DNA from 3 places in the Hoeflea prorocentri genome. Region 1 is predicted to be linked to each of the others. Evidence: riboswitches for the same ligand, from Rfam matches in the RefSeq annotation. Region 1 holds a riboswitch; each other region holds the start of a gene.
What was found. A riboswitch is a leader RNA that binds a small molecule or an ion and turns the genes downstream of it on or off. The one in region 1 is predicted to bind thiamine pyrophosphate.
Positions count from the first base shown of each region.

Region 2: it holds a riboswitch for thiamine pyrophosphate, as region 1 does, so the genes downstream of both, thiD (bifunctional hydroxymethylpyrimidine kinase/phosphomethylpyrimidine kinase) here and thiO (glycine oxidase ThiO) in region 1, are expected to answer to the same signal.
Region 3: it holds a riboswitch for thiamine pyrophosphate, as region 1 does, so the genes downstream of both, thiB (thiamine ABC transporter substrate binding subunit) here and thiO (glycine oxidase ThiO) in region 1, are expected to answer to the same signal.

Region 1 is NZ_JAPJZI010000001.1:2,178,609-2,181,878, forward strand. It holds gene OQ273_RS10300 (thiazole synthase) at 1-226, opposite strand, end outside; gene thiS (sulfur carrier protein ThiS) at 228-425, opposite strand; gene thiO (glycine oxidase ThiO) at 436-1,413, opposite strand; TPP riboswitch at 1,536-1,652, opposite strand; gene OQ273_RS10315 (ferredoxin--NADP reductase) at 1,975-2,748, shown strand; gene OQ273_RS10320 (serine hydrolase domain-containing protein) at 2,838-3,270, shown strand, end outside.
Region 2 is NZ_JAPJZI010000002.1:127,183-130,452, forward strand. It holds gene OQ273_RS22205 (Ldh family oxidoreductase) at 1-797, shown strand, start outside; gene thiD (bifunctional hydroxymethylpyrimidine kinase/phosphomethylpyrimidine kinase) at 794-1,636, opposite strand; TPP riboswitch at 1,632-1,721, opposite strand; gene OQ273_RS22215 (alpha-2-macroglobulin family protein) at 1,837-3,270, shown strand, end outside.
Region 3 is NZ_JAPJZI010000002.1:189,461-192,730, forward strand. It holds gene thiP (thiamine/thiamine pyrophosphate ABC transporter permease) at 1-660, opposite strand, end outside; gene thiB (thiamine ABC transporter substrate binding subunit) at 668-1,684, opposite strand; TPP riboswitch at 1,720-1,829, opposite strand; gene OQ273_RS22475 (thiamine diphosphokinase) at 1,894-2,547, shown strand; gene OQ273_RS22480 (ABC-F family ATP-binding cassette domain-containing protein) at 2,551-3,270, shown strand, end outside.

The sequences.
Region 1 (3,270 bases):
CGGCTGTATTCGGCAGAACCGGAACATTCAAAGCCTTGATCAGCGACCAGAAGCCGCCTCCGGAGTCACCCGCCGGCGAAGCGGAGACCGTTTCGCGCCGCAGGGACACAGTCACTGCGGCAGCGCCGCCAGCCCGGACAGCGTCGGCCAACACATCCGGCGACGGATAGCGCGCCGTGCCGAGAATGAAGCGGGACGAGAGCTTTACGCCGTAAACTTCAAACATATCAGCCTCCCTGCATGGGTGAGAGAATTTCGACCCGGTCGCCGTCACTCAAAACGAATGAGACGCGCTCTTCACGCCGGATCAGTTCGCCATTGACGGCTGTTGCCAGCCAATCGCCTTCATAAGAAAATTCGCTGAGCAGCACATCCAACCGTCGCGCATTGGCTTTGACCGGCTGGCCATTGATCACGATGTCGATCGTTTCCATGTCAGGCTGCCCTCCCGGTCAAGGCCAGACCGGCGGCCCGCGCGGCCATCGCCGGCGCCAGAAGAAAACCATGGCGGTAAAAACCGTTTATGCTGATTGTTTCGCCGTTTCGGGTTACGCGCGGGAAGTTGTCGGGGAAAGCAGGACGCACACCGACACCAATCTCCTCGATGACGGCTTCGCCGAATGCCGGATGCAAGGCATAGGCCGCGTTGAGCAATTCCATCACGGATCGCGCAGTCGCAGGCCCTGCCGATGCGCTTTCGATCATGGTAGCGCCGATCATAAAGAGGCCATTACCGCGCGGGACGACATAGACCGGGATGCGCGGATGCAGAAGTCGGACCGGTCGGGACAGTATCAGGCCATCGACGCGCAGCAGCAGCATTTCACCACGCACGCCGCGCAGATCCGTGTGGCTACAGTTGAGCCCGGTGCAGTCGACAATCCGGTCGTAATTATCCTCGGGCGGCACAATGCTGCCGAGGTGAAATATGCAACCCGCATCGGTCAGCTGTCTTTGCAGCTCCTGCATCGCCGCTCGCGGGTCCAGGTGCGCCTCATCAGGAAAGTACAAACCGTCTGCAAAGCGCTCCGCCAGGTCGGGTTCCAGCCGGGCAATGGATGTCGCGTCTATCCTTTGATGGCCGCTGGAACGCCCGGCAAAGTGTCCAAGCTCGGCGCGATCCCGTACCCGTGCGACCACAAGGGTGCCGTTGGTTGATACGTGCCCGGGAAGTGCTTCGCTCCACCATTGCGGAGCCGTGCCGCCAAAATCAACGACACCTTGCCCGGCCGTCTCCGCCTCGCACCAGGGCGCAAGCATCCCGCCGGCAAACCAGGAGGCTGCGCCGCCCACCCTGTCGCGTGTGTCGATCACCGTGACCGACGCGCCGCGCCGGCAAAGTTCCCAAGCCGCCGTCAGGCCTGCCACGCCTGCGCCTTTGACCAGTATCCTCACAACCGGCACTCCAGGCATGACGGCCGGGATCGTGTCCGGTTTCGAAAATATAACATTGGTGCCTCCATCGACCTTTTCGGACGATCCAGAGACGCAGGTTGCGGATTGCTGAAAACGCTTCCAAAAAACAGGGTGCAGGCCCCGAAGCGCTTGTACCGTCCCTACGCCAGCGTGAACTGGATCAGGTTCAAAGGGTCACTGCGCCGCGATTGCCAGCAGTCTCTCAGCCCCTTGCCGGGACTCCCCTGGTGAATGACCAAAGAAGACCAAGGCAAGGCCGCATTGTCAAGCGCACAGTTGCCGCTTTCCGGATCAGGCGTATCACGTGGTGGCAGCCTTAAGAGCCGGCCGAGCCGTGATCGGGTTGCAGTGCGGCCCGTGCAGCCGAAACAATGGAAATCCATTCCGCAAATTCACCGAGACTTAGAATAAGCGATGCTCGACTTTGCCCGCGCTTCAAATCATTTTCGTCATAGAAACCAGTGCCCTGTGCAGCAAGGATGCCTTCCTCAAGGGGCCAACATCGAGCAGGGCATGTTTGTGCCGCACAACGACGCGGAAAGACCGCTTGGAGACGACATGAAGACTTTCAATGAAGAAACCGTTCTTTCGGTTCATCACTGGAACGATACGCTTTTCAGTTTCAAGACAACCCGCGACGCAGGGTTTCGTTTCCGCAATGGCGAATTCACCATGCTGGGGCTTGAAGTGGACGGACGCCCCCTGTTGCGTGCCTATTCCATGGCCAGTGCAAACCATGAGGAAAATCTGGAATTCTTCAGCATCAAGGTGCCGGACGGACCGCTGACTTCACGGCTGCAGCATCTGAAAGAAGGGCAATCCATTCTCGTCGGCACCAAACCGACGGGCACCCTGGTCACCGACCACCTGCTGCCCGGCAAAAATCTCTATCTTCTGGGAACCGGAACAGGCCTCGCGCCGTTCCTCAGCCTCATCAAGGACCCGACCGTCTATGAGTCGTTCGAGAAGATTGTCCTCGTTCACGGTGTGCGTTTCATCAAGGACCTGGCCTATTCCGATTACATTGCCGGGGAACTGCCGGCCAACGAGTATTTCGGCGATATGGTGCGCGAGCAATTGACCTACTACCCGACGGTGACCCGTGAGCCATATGTCCACAACGGGCGCATCACCGAGCTGATGGAAAGCGGCAAGCTGTTCGACGATATCGGCCTTCCACAGATCGACAAGGACAACGACCGGGTCATTTTGTGCGGCGGTCCGCAAATGCTTGAAGACACGCGGTCTTTCTTTGAAGCACGCGGTTTTACGGAAGGGACGCGCGCCAATGCCGGAAGCTTCCTGATCGAAAAGGCCTTCGTGGAAAAGTAAGCGAGCCACGGATAAGGCAGGGCGGCCACAAGGCGGACAAATTTCTGTAGATGCTTGCGCGGCCCGTTCAGAAACCGCACAAGCCCCCCATGCCTGCCCTGCGACGAAAACACCGGTTCATCCTAGCCTTTGCCGCCGCATTGTTCGCCGCCCTCGCAGCGGCTTATGCGTCTGCACCCTATCTTCCCCGCCTCGCCGCCGAGGGCTATCCGTCAGATCGTTGGCCGTCGGCGGGATCCCACTTGGTTGTGAAGGGTGTACAAACCCCGATCCTGCTTCAAGGCGAGACCACACCGCCAAGCGAGCGGGCCACGGCATTGTTTACGGACAATGGCGGACGGGCCCTGCTTGTGTGGCAAGGCGGTGATCTGCGGTCGGAATTCTACGACACCGCCGCAGGTCCGGATACGCGCTTCAACTCGTTTTCCATGGTGAAATCCCTTGTCGGAGCGCTTGTCTTACGGGCGCATGCGGAAGGCCTGATTGCCGAATTGTCCGACCCGATCGGACGCTATCTGCCTG
Region 2 (3,270 bases), on a different contig from region 1:
AGCCGGAGATAAGCGACCCGGCTCCGACTATGATCCGTATCGACGGCAAGGGCGGCCTGCCGCAGACGGGTTTCGATATGGTCATTGACCGTCTGGTGTCGCGGGCAAAGGAGCTCGGCATGTGCGCCGTGCTGCAGAACAACGCGACGACGTGCGGTTCGCTCGGCACCTATGCATTGCGGCTTTCGAATGCCGGTCTGGTCTGTCTTGCCGCCACCAACGGACCGCCGCTGCTCGCCGGGTCCGGCTCGACCAAGCCGGTCTTTTGCACCAATCCGATGGCGTTTTCGACACCACAGGCTGACGGGCCGCCTTTGTTAATCGATCAATCCTCCAGCGCCACGGCCTATGTTAATATTCGCGAGGCTGCCGAACGGGGCGAGGCAATCCCCGCCGGCTGGGCTCTCGACAGGGACGGCAAGCCGACGACGGACCCTAAGGCTGCGCTTATGGGCACGCTGCTTTCCTATGGTGGTTCGCGGGGCGCGAATATGGCGCTGATGGTAGAGGTTCTGGCGGCAGGTCTGACCGGCGCCAACTGGTCGCTCGATGCGCCGTCCGTGTTTGAAGGTGATCAGTGCCCGGCATCGGGCCTGTTTGTTCTTGCGATTGATCCGGCCGTAATCGATCCGGATTTTCCCAAGCGGATGAGCGTGCAGATCCAGCGCCTCGGGAAGGATTACGGCGTTCATATACCGGGCCTCGCCAAGGCTGAAAACAGGGCACACACGCTCTGCGGCGGAATTGAAGTCGATGACCGCGCGATCGAGCGCCTTCGTGCGCTTACGGCAGATTAGGCATCTTCAGTGCTTGCGGCGTCATGCGTGTCTCCTGACTGTCGCTGCCGCCAACCGTGACAAACCGGGCCATGGCCTCGGCCGACGGATAGCATATGGCCGTGCATGATTGCGCCGCGAAGATAGTCCCGGGCCGCGCCCACGGCTTCCGACAGGGCTGTCTTGACCGGAAGCTGCGTTGCAATTGCGGACGACAGGGTGCAGCCGGTTCCGTGGGTGTTTGGCGTGGCGATCCGTGCGTCTTCGAACCAGGAAAGACCTTCCGAGCCGGCGAGAACATCGCTGCAGATGTTTCCCTTGAGATGGCCGCCTTTCAGCAACACCGCGTTTGGCCCGAGTTTCAAAAGCCGTTTTGCCGCTTGCTCCATGTCGTTCCGGTCTCGCGGCGCGATGCGGTTCAAAAGTTCTCCGGCCTCCGGGATATTCGGCGTCAGAATGTCTGCCTTCGGCAAAAGCTCTGTTTTCATTGCGTCGATGGCGTCAGGGGCAATCAATCTCGCACCGCTTGTGGCGACACAAACAGGATCAAGGACAACCGGCACGCCGGTCAGGTGGTCGAGACATCCGGCGACCGCGCGGATGATGTCGGCTTTTGCCAGCATGCCGATCTTGATCGCGTCGATACGGATATCCTTGAGGATGGTCATGATTTGCTGTTCGACGAAAGCGGCGGGAACCTCGTGAATGCCGGAAACGCCCTTTGTGTTCTGGGCCGTGAGCGCCGTGATGACGGCCATGCCGTAGCCGCCATTGGCCTGAATTGTCTTCAGGTCGGCCTGGATGCCGGCGCCGCCGGACGGATCGGAGCCGGCAATAGCCAGAATATTCGCAACAGTCATGGGCGGTTCAACTCCCTTCGCCGGCATTATCCGAAGCAGGTTCAACGGGTTTGATCTCAGCCTTGCGGCACCCCGGTTCCATTTCAATCCACCCTGCCGCGGCCGCGATGTCAAGGAAGAAGGGCTTTCTTCGTTCGCCTGTCTTGAAATCTTCGCAGTTTCCTGCGTTGGTTGCAGAACATCCTTGATGGGAGAGTGAGATGTTCAAGCGCCTTGGAACCATTGCCGTTCTTATTGCCGGCATCGCGGTCGCGGGAACCGCGCTGGCGTCGGATACACGCCGGATCGAGACGGTCGATAATGCCGACTATTACGGGTTCGATTTGCGGGCCGAAAAGGATGTGACGCTGGATGAGTGCAAATCCATCTGTCTTTCCGACGGCGATTGCCGTGCTTTCACTTTCAACACCAAGGCGCAGTGGTGTTTCCTGAAATCCGATTTCAATCGGCTTGAGCCCTTTGAAGGCGCAGTCGCGGGCAAGGTTGTCACAGGGACCGACGGCGCTGACCTTGGCGCGCCTTCCGATCTTTCTTTCCTTGGCCGGGGCCTTTACACGGAAGCGTCTCAGAAGAAATCGGAGCTGACGGCGCGGCGCGACGGGGAAACCGGTCTGGCGGCCACTGTTGCGGCGGGTCGGAACGCGCTTGCAGCCGGCGATCCGGCTTTCGCGGTTGATGCGTTTGGCCGCGCGATAGGCATCGATCCGGGCGATGTCGATCTCTGGCTGAACCTTTCCCACGCGGCGCTCAATACGCTCTATGCCGGCAGTCAGAATGACTATTCCATGCAGCGCACCGCATCGTCAGCGGCGCTGAATGCCTATGAGCTGTCGCGCACGGCGCCGCAGCGGGCTCAGGCGCTTGATCTGCTCGCCAAGGCGCTTGAGGTTCGGCAGCAGTTCCGGCCCGCGCTTGAGGCCTACAAGGAGAGCCTTGCGCTGGTGGATTCGCCGCGTGTGCGGGCTGATTTTCAGGACCTGCGTTCGAGAAAGGGCTTCCGCGTCGTTGAGCATACGGTTGATGCCGATAGCGCCACAGCGCGGCTTTGCGTGCGCTTTTCCGACCCCTTGATGCCGACCGGCGTCGACTACGCGTCCTATGTGAGCATTGATGGACGTGCGGCCGGTGACGTGACGGCCAAGGGTCAGGAAATCTGCGCCGGCGGCCTCGAACACGGCAAAACCTACCGGCTGACCCTGCGGTCCGGACTGCCGGCGGAAATCGGCGAGATTCTCGAGGCGCCGGTGACCATCAGCGCCTATGTGCGCGACCGCTCGCCGAGCGTGCGGTTTGATGGCGACCGGTTCGTTCTTCCGGGCGCCGGGCGCAAGGGGGTTCCGGTGGTCAGCATCAATGCGGACGCGGTGGAGCTTGAACTTTACCGCATCGGTGACCGCTCGCTTGCGCCCGTCATGGCCAAGTCACGGTTCCTGCGCCAACTCGACGCCTATGACGAGGACACGATCCGCGACGAACTCGGAGAGAAGGTCTGGCAGGGCACGCTGGAGACCGGAAACGAACTTAACCGCGAAACGATAACGAGCTTCCCGGTCGACGAGGCGCTGCCGGAGCGTAAGCCGGGTGTCTACGTGATAACGGCGCGTGTCGCGGGTGAACGTCTCGATAATTGGCAA
Region 3 (3,270 bases), on a different contig from region 1:
TCCGCCGCCGAGCAGCAGCACCAAGGTAAAGCTGGTGACACAAAGCATGAAGATAAGGCCGCAAACCGGCGCAAGGTTGCTGCGCATGAAAGGCCACTCTATCAGCCGAAAAACCGTCCAGGAACCAAGGCCAAGCTGGCTGGCATTGCGCCAGTATTCCGGCGGCACACGGTCGAGCTGGGCAAGAAGCAGGCGTGTTGCGAGCGGCATGTTGAAAAAGACATGGGCAATCAATATGCCGGCTAGCCCGTAGATCGATACCGGCTCGGACATGCCGGCAGACAGCAGCGCCGAGTTGATAATGCCCTGCCGGCCCCAGATCTCGATGATGCCAAGTGCCGCAACGATGGGTGGAAGGCCGATTGGCACGGCCAGCAGACGCACCAGCCAGCGGCGACCGGGAAAGCTTTGTCGGCGGGCAAGGGCGCGGGCCAGCGGGATTGCCAGGCCGACGGACAGCACAGTCGACAGGCATGCCTGAAGAAGCGTGAATTGGGTGACCTTCCAGATATAGCTGCTAAACAGGGCGCTGCCCGTGGTTTCGAAGGTCGCGGCAGCGCCCATAAGAGCCAGTACGGCGGCGCCGATCACTCCGGCCATGACGCAAAGCACGAATATGCCTGCGCCTATCCCGGTGACCGTTTGCCGCCTGCCCAGCATGGTTCGGTCAGTCGCTCATGACGGCGAGCCATTCATCGACCCAGGCCTTGCGGTTTTGCGAGACTTCCTCGGAAGAAAAGAGCAGCGTCTTTCCCGGCTTCACCAGTTCCTCAAATGCAGCGGGAAGAGGCTCGGACAGTTTGCCTGCCGGATACATCCAGTTGGTTGTCGGAATGGCGTTCTGGAAACCGGGTCCGGTCATGAATGCAAGGAATTCACGGGCCAGGTCTTTTTGCTGTGACGATTTGACCAGACCGGCCACCTCGATCTGCATGTAGTGCCCCTCGTTGAAACGGGCCGCCTGATAGCGGTCGCTTTCCTCCGCGATCATGTGGTAGGCGGGCGACGTCGTATAGGACAGGACCATCGGCACTTCGCCGTTGGTGAAGAGGCCATAGGCTTCCGACCAGCCCGGCGTAACCGTCAAAACACGGTCTTTGAATGTCTCCCACGCCTTGGGCGCGTCGTCTCCATAGACCGATTTCATCCACAAAAGCAGGCCGAGCCCCGGTGTCGAGGTGCGCGGGTCCTGGATGGCGATCTTGAGCGCCGGATCGCCTTCGACAAGCGCCTTCAGGCTTGCGGGCGGCGTTTCGATCGCTTCGGTATCGTAGACGACGGCAAAATAACCGAAGTCATAGGGAACAAAGACATCGTCGGACCAGCTGCCCGGCACATCGACATTCGATTGATCGATACCGCTGGGCTCGAAGAGGCCGGTTTCCTTGGCTTCGGTGACAAGGTTGGTATCGAGGCCGAGCACGATGTCGGCTTTTGTGCCTTCGCCTTCAAGCTTGAGCCGGTTGAGCAGGGCAACGCCGTCGGCAATGCCGACCCAGTTGAGTGTGCAGTTGCAGTTTTCTTCAAAGGCCTTCTTGACCACCGGCCCCGGTCCCCATTCGGCAACGAAACTGTCATAAGTGTAGACGGTCAATTCGCGGTCGTTCGCCATGGCCGCTGGTGCGAGGACCAGGCCGGCCGCGAGTGACAAGGCTGCGGACAAAATACGGGTCTTTACGGGCATATGCGCCTCCTTCATCTGTGTTTGCGGGAAAAAGGCGCTTTGATGCGTCTAATCCCTCCGCCGGTACAAGCCGGATCAGGTTCTTCGGGTTGGCTTTCAGCCTCTCAGCAAACCGCAGCCGCGGTCGGCACCCCGTTAGAGCAAGAACCGTCATAGTCCGGCTTATCGGCGCTGGCAAGTGCGGCAAAAGCTGCTATGTGCATCGGTCAATGACGCAGAAGACGACATTTTTGATCCTGCTGGGCGGCAGCCTTGAGAAGACGGCGCGTCTGCGCGGCCAGATTGACGGCGCACGGGTGATCGCCGCCGATGGCGGCATGTTTCATGCCCACGACCTTTCAGTGCAACCGGAATTGTGGGTCGGTGATTTTGATTCCTCGCCCGCATCCCTGCAGCAAAACTGGCCTGGAACGCCGCGAAAGGACTTTCCGGCGGAAAAGAATGCCACCGACGGCGAAATCGCCGTTGACGAGGCACTCGCGCTCGGCGCCAACAGGATCATTCTGGCCGGCGCGCTCGGCGGTGAGCGCAGCGATCATGCCTTCTTCCATATGGCTCTGGCCTGCCGGTTGAAATCGGAAGGCACCGATGTGCTGCTGACATCCGGCGTTGAAGAAGGTTGGACGCTTGGTCCGGGCAGCCAGACAATCGACCTGCCGCCAGCCTCGATGTTCTCGATCCTCAACTTTTCCGATGTCTCTTCACTTGATGTAGAGGGGGTGCGCTATCCGCTGAAAGAGTTCCATCTGCCGTTCGGATCTTCGCGCACGATCTCCAATGTTACCGAGGGGCCGGTATCGGTTCGCCTTGGCTCGGGCACTGCACTGCTGCTTGCCCGGCCATTCGATCTGTCAGGCACCTGAAGCATGGCGCCGCCGATCCTCAAACTCGACGGGATTGAGCTGACCTTCGGCGGTACGCCGCTGCTGGCCGGCGCGAATCTGCAGATTCTTCCCGGAGATCGTATTTGCCTTGTCGGCCGCAACGGATCGGGCAAGTCGACATTAATGAAGATTGCCGCCGGCATGGTCGAGCCGCAATCGGGCGAGGTGTTCAGGCATCCTTCCGCAACGGTCCGCTATCTGGAACAGGCGCCGGATTTTGACGTGTTCAAGAGCGTGCGAGACTATGCCGAAGCCGGCCTTGGGCCAGGTGACGATCCGCATCGTGTCAGCTATCTGCTGGAACATCTCGGGCTCTCCGGCGATGAAGATCCTCAAAGGCTTTCCGGCGGCGAGGCGCGCCGTGCCGCTCTTGCCCGGGTGCTCGCTCCCGAGCCGGATATTCTCTTGCTGGATGAGCCGACCAATCATCTCGACCTTCCGGCGATCGAATGGCTCGAGGGAGAGTTGAAGCGAAGCCGCAGCGCATTGGTATTGATCTCCCACGACCGGCGGTTCCTTGAAAATGTGTCCCGCGCAACCGTTTGGCTGGACCGGGGTCAAACCCGCCGTCTCGACGAAGGATTTGGCGCCTTTGAGGCCTGGCGCGACCAGGTGCTGGAGGAAGAGGAGCGGGATCAGCACAAGCTTGGCCGTGCGATCGTGCGGGAGGAACACTGGCTGCGTTACGGTGTGACGGCGCGA